DNA from 4 places in the Klebsiella grimontii genome. Region 1 is predicted to be linked to each of the others. Evidence: predicted binding sites of a transcription regulator. Region 1 holds the regulator's gene; each other region holds the start of a gene.
The links. The regulator Fur, encoded in region 1, represses iron uptake genes when iron is present. The targets are predictions, from matches to a motif close to ATAATAATGAGAACNACTATCAA.
Positions count from the first base shown of each region.

Region 2: feoA (ferrous iron transporter A) is a predicted target of Fur. The motif match lies at 1,165-1,187, and genes of this name have one in related genera.
Region 3: bfd (bacterioferritin-associated ferredoxin) is a predicted target of Fur. The motif match lies at 1,071-1,093, and genes of this name have one in related genera.
Region 4: ACE3MN_RS24885 (TonB-dependent siderophore receptor) is a predicted target of Fur. The motif match lies at 663-685, and genes of this name have one in related genera.

Region 1 covers NZ_CP169721.1:4,003,246-4,005,452, forward strand. The annotation lists gene fldA (flavodoxin FldA) at 133-663, shown strand; gene fur (ferric iron uptake transcriptional regulator) at 955-1,407, shown strand; gene tcuR (tricarballylate utilization LysR family transcriptional regulator TcuR) at 1,537-2,207, shown strand, end outside.
Region 2 covers NZ_CP169721.1:287,995-290,201, reverse strand. The annotation lists gene feoB (Fe(2+) transporter permease subunit FeoB) at 1-801, opposite strand, end outside; gene feoA (ferrous iron transporter A) at 829-1,056, opposite strand; gene ACE3MN_RS01300 (Tex family protein) at 1,468-2,207, opposite strand, start outside.
Region 3 covers NZ_CP169721.1:450,573-452,779, reverse strand. The annotation lists gene ACE3MN_RS02060 (prepilin peptidase) at 1-307, shown strand, start outside; gene bfr (bacterioferritin) at 291-767, opposite strand; gene bfd (bacterioferritin-associated ferredoxin) at 842-1,036, opposite strand; gene tuf (elongation factor Tu) at 1,210-2,207, opposite strand, start outside.
Region 4 covers NZ_CP169721.1:5,312,515-5,314,721, reverse strand. The annotation lists gene ACE3MN_RS24890 (transglycosylase SLT domain-containing protein) at 1-346, opposite strand, end outside; gene ACE3MN_RS24885 (TonB-dependent siderophore receptor) at 953-2,207, shown strand, end outside.

The sequences.
Region 1 (2,207 bases):
CTTTCATGTAGCAGAGTGTGCAGTTGGGCGTGATTGCTGTTTCCGCGCCCTTCTCTGTTCTGCTATCATTGCCCCTATCTGCGGGCATTACGCCACTACCACATCATTAAGTTTCAAGAGGTTATTTTACTCATGGCAATCATCGGCATCTTTTTTGGCAGCGACACCGGCAACACCGAAAATATTGCAAAAATGATCCAAAAGCAGCTTGGTAAAGATGTTGCTGATGTTCACGACATTGCCAAAAGCAGCAAAGAGGATCTGGAAGCTCACGATATCCTGCTGCTCGGCATTCCGACCTGGTACTACGGCGAAGCCCAGTGCGACTGGGACGATTTCTTCCCGACGCTGGAAGAGATCGATTTCAACGGCAAACTGGTCGCGCTGTTTGGCTGTGGCGATCAGGAAGACTATGCTGAATACTTCTGCGATGCGCTGGGTACCATCCGCGACATCATCGAACCGCGCGGCGCAACTATCGTTGGCCACTGGCCGACCGCGGGCTACCATTTTGAAGCGTCTAAAGGCCTGGCCGATGACGATCACTTTGTTGGCCTGGCCATTGACGAAGACCGTCAGCCAGAATTGACTAACGAACGCGTGGAAAAATGGGTAAAACAGATTTCTGAAGAGCTGCACCTTGAAGAAATCAAGAATGCCTGAGTCTAAACGGCGAAATCATCAGATTTCGCCGAATTGATAGATAAAAGCAATCAAAGTTATAGCTACAAGTTTTTAACTTTTAATCACATATCTGTACAATGTCCTCTGATTTAACGGGGTCGCGTGAAGCACTTTGTAGCGAGTGCCTCGTTTTTGACAGCATACAAGGCCCGATGCTTGCAGTTTTCATTTCACCATGGCAGTTCTATAATGAGACGCATTACATCGGGTGATTCTCTGTATTACTTCCGCTGATGGAAGTAGATCGTTTAGCAACAGGACAGATTCCGCATGACTGACAACAATACCGCATTAAAGAAAGCTGGCCTGAAAGTGACGCTTCCGAGATTAAAAATCCTGGAAGTGCTGCAAGGACCGGATAACCATCATGTCAGTGCGGAAGACTTATACAAACGCCTGATTGATATGGGTGAAGAGATTGGCCTGGCCACCGTCTACCGCGTACTGAACCAGTTCGACGACGCCGGTATCGTCACCCGTCATAATTTTGAAGGCGGTAAATCCGTTTTTGAACTGACGCAGCAGCATCATCACGATCACCTGATTTGCCTCGACTGCGGCAAAGTGATCGAATTTAGCGATGATTCCATCGAAGCGCGCCAGCGTGAAATTGCCGCAAGGCACGGTATTCGTCTGACCAACCACAGCCTGTACCTGTACGGACACTGTGCGGAAGGCGACTGCCGCGAAGATGAACATGCCCACGACGCGGCAGAGAAATAATCACCGCATCGTATACCGCCAAAAGCCAACCTGAAGGTTGGCTTTTTTTTGCCCGGAATTTGCCGCCTCTTTCTCTCGCGCTGCAATACGTTTACTGTCAGTGCATCCTGAGGTGTACGGAGAGTCGACATGGAGCTTCGCCAGCTACGCTATTATGTGCGCATTATTGAAACCGGCAGTATGGGCCGCGCCGCGCTTGACCTGAATATCGGCGTCTCCGCGCTGAGCCAACAGATGGCGCGCCTGGAGAACGAACTCGCCATCCGTCTGCTGCAGCGGACATCGCGCGGCGTAATGCCGACCAGCGCTGGTCTCGCCTTCTACTCCCAGGCGCAGCTGGCGCTGCGCCACGCCGACGATGCGGTTCTCGCCGCGCGCGAGGCGCGCCTTTCCGGCCACGTCAGCGTCGGTATGGCCCCCAGCACCGCCTCTGTACTGGGGGTACCTTTTATTCACGCGATGCGCGAAAGCTATGCCGACGTCCGCCTGCATTTGGTCGAGAGCCTCTCCGGTAATCTGGAACGCATGATCAACACCCGCCAGCTTGATTTAGCTATCGTGTTCCAGAAGGAGAAGCTTGCGCGCTGGAGCGCCAGGCCGATTCTCGAAGAGCGTCTGTTTCTGATTGGCACCCATGACGTGCTGGCCCCCCTTCCCGAAGCGAGCATCTCGCCTGGCCAACTGGCCGCTATCCCGCTGATAATGCCAAGCCTGGGGCATGGCCTGCGCGGCAGGCTGGAGGCGATCTGCCAGGAGCACGCCCTGAGCGTCGATGTGGTGGCTGAAATCGACGGTCTGGC
Region 2 (2,207 bases), 2.0 Mb from region 1:
GGGTTCGGCGGTGAGGGTATTACTGACCGCATCGCAAATGGCGGCAATGCTTTGGTAGCGGGCATCGGCGATGTGCAGCGCCGGGTCATCCAGCTCTTCGCTCAGGTGCGCCAGGGCTACGTCCAGCTTGTGGGCGGCGTCTCCGGCGAAGGCGCGGCTGTAAATATCGCCTTCAAGCATCTGTAAACCCAGCCAGCGGCGCTGGCGCGGCGGAATGTCCGTGGCCATCATCTCCGCCAGCTTGTCCGCCTCCCGCAGCAGCGGCCGCGGATAGTGCACCAGTTCAATATCCTGATTTTGCTGATGGCGGTCGATAGCCATTTTCAAGGCTTCGATACCGCGCCCGCGGGTGGAAACCAGCGGGATTACCGGGCATCCAAGGCGGGCGGCCAGCGCGTCGACATCGATGCGGATGTTCTGTTTTTCCGCGATATCGAGCATATTCAGCGCGACCACGCAGGGGATGCCGAGCTCCAGCAGCTGCAGCGTCAGATAGAGGTTACGCTCCAGATTGGACGCATCGACCACGTTTATCAGCATGTCGGCGTCGCCGCTGAGAATATAGTGGCAGGCAATCTGCTCATCCAGCGAGGTTTGCGAGGAGATGGTGGTCAGGGAATAGGTGCCCGGAAGGTCTACCAGCGTGACCTGATGATCGGTGGTGTTGAAGCCGCCCTCTTTGCGCTCAACGGTCACCCCCGCCCAGTTACCGACACGCTGGCGCGCGCCGGTGAGCTGGTTAAACAGCGTTGTTTTCCCGGAATTTGGATTACCAATTAAACCAAGGGTTAATTTTTTCATATTCATACTCTTAGTGCCGGTCAGGCATTATTGTGCAACCGCTTCCAGCTCAATTAACGCAAGATCCTTTTTACGTAATACCAGGCTAACGCGTCGGGTTTCAATATGAATAGGGTCGCCGAGCGGCGCCACGCGAACCACGTTAAAAGACGAACCCGGCAGCATCCCGAGGGACAGCAGCTTCTGCCGATATGCCGGACTAATATCGCGGGAGAAGCCGGTGATTTTCCACGCACTATCAGGTGTGAATTGCATAGGACCTACTTGTGTATCGCCAACCGAAAGAGAGTTTTCCCCTATGCGCCGCAGACGCGGTGCCAGGGACCATAGCCAACGAAGAATAAAAAACACTCAATGGAAATAATGATAATGAGAATAGTTTTTATCATCAATACATATAATGCGCTCGATTCTTTTTTTAAACAGGAAATTGAGCATTTGTTGATATTGAGCAAACTCTATTTTGTCACGACCGTAGAGAGAATCATTATTTCTGCTTAGCGAATGTTTAATAAAGGTGTCATTGGTTAACGAAATGAAAATAATAATCTCATTATCCGTAATTCGCGCTTATTAAGAGGTTATAAGAAAATACTGATGCTTGTTTGCGCAATATGGCGAAGAGCAGAGAAGAAACGGCCCCTCAGAAAAGGGGCCGGAAAGAGATTAGCGTTTTTTACCCATTGCCGCCGCCAGCGCGTCCATCATCGCGCTGTTGCCCGCTGGCTGCGCCTCGCGACCGCGAGGTTTAGCGGCCTTCGCCGCCGGGCGGTTGCCCTGAGGACGATCGTTTCCGCCGCCGCGGCGCGCGTTGCTGTCGCCAGGCTGTTCGTCCAGACGCATCGTCAGCGCGATACGCTTCCTCGGCAGGTCAACTTCCATCACTTTGACCTTCACGATATCGCCCGCTTTGACCACCGTGTGCGGATCTTCAACGAACTTATTCGACAGGGAAGAGATATGCACCAGGCCGTCCTGGTGAACGCCGATATCGACAAACGCGCCGAAGTTGGTGACGTTGGTCACCGCGCCTTCGAGGATCATTCCCGGCAGCAGGTCGTTCATGGTCTCTACGCCATCGGCGAACTGGGCGGTTTTAAACTCCGGACGCGGGTCGCGGCCCGGTTTTTCCAGCTCTTTGATAATGTCGGTTACCGTCGGCACGCCGAATTTATCATCAGTGAAATCAACGGCTTTCAGATTACGCAGCTCGCTGCTGTTGCCCATCAAATCTTTCAGCGCCTGCTGAGTCGCCGCCAGAATGCGCTCCACCACCGGATACGCTTCCGGGTGCACGGTTGAGGCGTCCAGCGGGTTGTCGCCGTGGTTGATGCGCAGGAAGCCCGCGCACTGCTCAAACGCTTTCGGCCCCAGACGGCTCACCTTCAGCAGTTGCTGGCGGTTCT
Region 3 (2,207 bases), 2.2 Mb from region 1:
CTGGGGCGCGATAGGCGGCTATCTGGCCTTTGGCTTGATCTATTGGCTCTACAGGGGAATACGCAGGCGGGAAGGCATCGGCTACGGCGATATTAAATTTCTCGCCGCGCTTGGGGCATGGCATGGGTGGGAAGTTTTACCGCAGCTGGTTCTCATCGCAGCTATTCTGGCCTGCGCGGCCGTAACGGCGCTGATTTTGTGCACGAGAACAAGGCAGATGCTACACCACCCGCTGCCTTTTGGCCCTTTCCTGGCCACAGCGGGTGTGTTCTGTGGATGGCAGACGTTTATCAGTCAGCCACTTTAATCTGCGACTGAAGATAATTCTGCAAACCAATTTTGCCTATCAGGTCCAATTCGGTTTCCAGCCAATCGATATGGCCTTCTTCATCTGCGAGGATAGTGATTAACATATCACGGCTGACGTAGTCATGGACGCTGTCGGCATAGGCAATGGCCTCGCGTAGATCCTTCGCCCCTTCCAGCTCCAGCCTTAGGTCAGATTGCAGCATCTCCTCGACGTCTTCTCCGATGCGGAGTTTGCCGAGATCCTGCAGGTTCGGGATCCCTTCGAGAAACAAAATGCGCTCAATATACTTATCGGCATGCTTCATTTCATCGATAGATTCGTGGTATTCGACATCATTGAGGCGCATCAGGCCCCAGTTCTTGAACATTCTCGCATGGAGAAAGTATTGATTAATTGCGACAAGCTCATTTCCCAATAATTTATTGAGATAACTTATGATTTTGACATCACCTTTCATTATATAGTCCCTCCGCTTCCACTTATTGAAGCGTAGTTCGAGCTATAGGGATGTCAAAGTAAAGCTGAGGGGCTTCAGGCGATCTCTTGATATTCCGGCATGCGGGTTAATTCATCTTCCATAATCTCGCGCGCCGCACGGACGCACTTACCGCATTGATTTCCAACGGGAATAAATTTTCGCAGTTGTTGAAAAGACTGAGGATTGAATTGGCGCACAGCCTGACGAATTTTTTTATCGTTCACACCATTACACAGACAAACGTACATATATACTCCCGTTCAACTTACAAACAAAGTGTAAATGAGAATAGTTATGATTACAATAGCCTGTCTATTAAATAAACATTTACTCTATTTGCTGCCGGTCATCGTGCTGCAGCTCACATATAGCAGACAGCAAAAAGGGCGCCTTAGCGCCCTTTTTAATTCAGAACTAATTATTAGCCCAGAACTTTAGCAACAACGCCCGCGCCAACGGTACGGCCGCCTTCACGGATTGCGAAACGCAGACCGTCGTCCATCGCGATCGGGTGGATCAGGGTAACAACCATTTTGATGTTGTCGCCCGGCATGACCATCTCTACGCCTTCCGGCAGTTCGATGGTGCCAGTCACGTCAGTTGTACGGAAGTAGAACTGCGGACGGTAGCCTTTGAAGAACGGAGTATGACGGCCGCCTTCGTCTTTGGACAGAATGTACACTTCAGATTCGAACTTGGTGTGCGGCTTGATGGAACCCGGCTTAGCCAGTACCTGACCACGTTCGATTTCTTCACGTTTGATACCACGCAGCAGAACACCAACGTTCTCACCAGCACGGCCTTCGTCCAGCAGTTTGCGGAACATTTCAACGCCAGTACAGGTAGACTTCGCAGTCTCTTTGATACCAACGATTTCAACTTCTTCGCCAACTTTGATGATACCGCGCTCTACACGACCGGTAACAACGGTACCACGACCGGAGATGGAGAATACGTCTTCGATCGGCAGCAGGAACGGCTTGTCAATCGCACGCTCTGGTTCCGGGATGTAAGAATCCAGGTAGCCAGCCAGTTCGATGATTTTCGCTTCCCAGTCTGCGTCGCCTTCCAGCGCTTTCAGAGCGGAACCACGAACGATCGGGGTGTCGTCGCCCGGGAAATCGTACTGAGACAGAAGTTCACGAACTTCCATTTCAACCAGTTCCAGCAGCTCTTCGTCATCAACCATGTCGCATTTGTTCAGGAACACGATGATGTACGGAACGCCTACCTGACGACCCAGCAGGATGTGCTCACGAGTCTGCGGCATCGGGCCGTCAGTCGCAGCAACAACCAGGATCGCGCCGTCCATCTGCGCAGCACCGGTGATCATGTTTTTAACATAGTCGGCGTGGCCCGGGCAGTCTACGTGCGCGTAGTGGCGAGTCGGGGTGTCATATTCAACGTGAGAGGTGTTGA
Region 4 (2,207 bases), 1.3 Mb from region 1:
TAAGATGACGATGTTTAAGCTTTTTCTCCTTCGCCAGGCTTTGGTTAAGGCTACGTTCAAACTCCATAAAAATATCGTGAGTGGCGCCACGCTGAGTGCCTTTGTTAATAAAGAAAAAGGTTTTGCTGAAGGTGGTTAATACGCGAATAGTTCGCCGGTCGAGCATTCCGGGTAAATCTCCCTTCCAGGGCTGTAGCATATCGTCAACGTCGACCTTCAGGGCCTCTCGTTCCTCTGGCTCTGACAGTTTGTTCTCAGCGGCGGCGTAAACGGAGGTGAAGCATAGCAGGGCGGCAAAGCATGCGAGCCCGCCGACAAGGTATCGATAGAACGATGAAGTGTTCATGGCGCGGTGCTCCGCAGGGGGATTTTCTTATTTTAGTCAATTCCACGCCGTTAGCATCCCCGGCGATCGCGTATGCGAGTCGGCTAGTCCGCTATTTTAATTATTCTATTAATTTACAATGACGATATTTATCGTGAAATAATAAACCCACACGCCCTAATTAATTATGGAGATAATATGTCTGAATTGTGTTTTTTTAATGTGGATATACTTCAGTTATTTAACTGTTCTAAAAATAAAAAACGACTTTAGCTCTCTTATCTTTTTGTTTTTATTGATTTGTTAAAAATTATCCGTGCGGTGGATAATTATCCACTTGATAATAAATCTCATTTCTAATAACGTTGTGTGGCACAAGACTCCTATTACTGCTGTTCGGCGAATGCTGTCAAAGAATAGCACGGTGCGTTTATTTCTTCATTTTTGCCAGAGTAATAAATCTATTTTGGCTGCTCATTATTTATTGCTATTCCGCTATTTAAGCGGGAGGGCCCGGCTACGCCAAAAGCAGAGATACTGCGCTTGCATAAAAGTCATTACCGTTGTTTATCTGACTGATGAAGAAGACGTGCCCCGACAGCTAAAAAGAAAAACAGGGCATATTCCATGAAATACGATTCACACTACTCGCTGGCCGTACTAATCCCGATGGTCATCTGGGGAGGGACGCTGCCGGTTCAGGCCGCTGATGGCAGCATGCCAGACGATACGAAGATATCTGAAACGGCTGCGGTAAATGACGATGAAACGATGGTGGTCACCGCGGCGGCGCAGACGCTGCAAGCCCCCGGCGTATCGACCATCACCGCTGAGGAGATCCGTAAACATCCGCCCGCGCGTGATGTCTCCGAGCTGATTCGTACCCAGCCCGGCGTCAACCTCACCGGTAACTCCACCAGCGGCCAGCGCGGTAATAACCGCCAGGTCGATATTCGCGGCATGGGACCGGAGAACACCCTGATTCTGGTGGATGGTAAACCGGTGACCAGTCGTAATTCCGTGCGCTATGGCTGGCGCGGCGACCGCGATACGCGCGGTGATACCAGCTGGGTACCGGCGGAAATGATCGATCATATCGACGTGATTCGCGGCCCTGCGGCGGCCCGCTACGGTAACGGCGCGATGGGCGGGGTGGTGAGTATCGTCACAAAACCGGCCACCAGCGAGTGGCATGGGTCCTGGAATACCTATATGAACGCACCTCAGCATCGTAAAGAGGGCGCGACGAAGCGGACAAACTTCAGCCTCAATGGTCCGCTATCGGATGAGGTCAGCTTTAATTTATGGGGAAACCTGAGCAAAACGCAGGCCGATGCCCAGGATGTCAACGCTGGCCACGAAGCGGCGCGAACCGGTAGCTATGCGGGATCGTATCCTGCAGGGCGCGAAGGCGTGGTGAATAAAGATATCCACGGTAAGCTGCGCTGGGAATTTGCGCCGATGCAGGCGCTGGAGTTTGAAACCGGCTACAGTCGCCAGGGCAACCTGTATGCAGGCGACACGCAGAATACCAACACCAGCACGCTGGTGAAAAGTCTGTACGGGAAAGAGACCAACCGCCTCTATCGCCAGACGTATGGCGTCACGTGGACCGGCGGCTGGGATAACGGCGTGACCAGCAATACCTGGGCGCAGTATGAGCACACCCGTAACTCGCGTATGAACGAGGGACTGGCTGGCGGAACGGAAGGGATCTTCTCCAGCAGCGAATTCTCCGATATCGACCTGTCGGATGTGCTGCTGCACAGCGAGGTGAATATTCCGTTTACCCTGGGATTCGAACAGAATCTGACGCTGGGTACCGAGTGGAACCAGCAGCGGATGAAAGATGGCGTGTCGACCACCCAGTCGCTCTCTTATG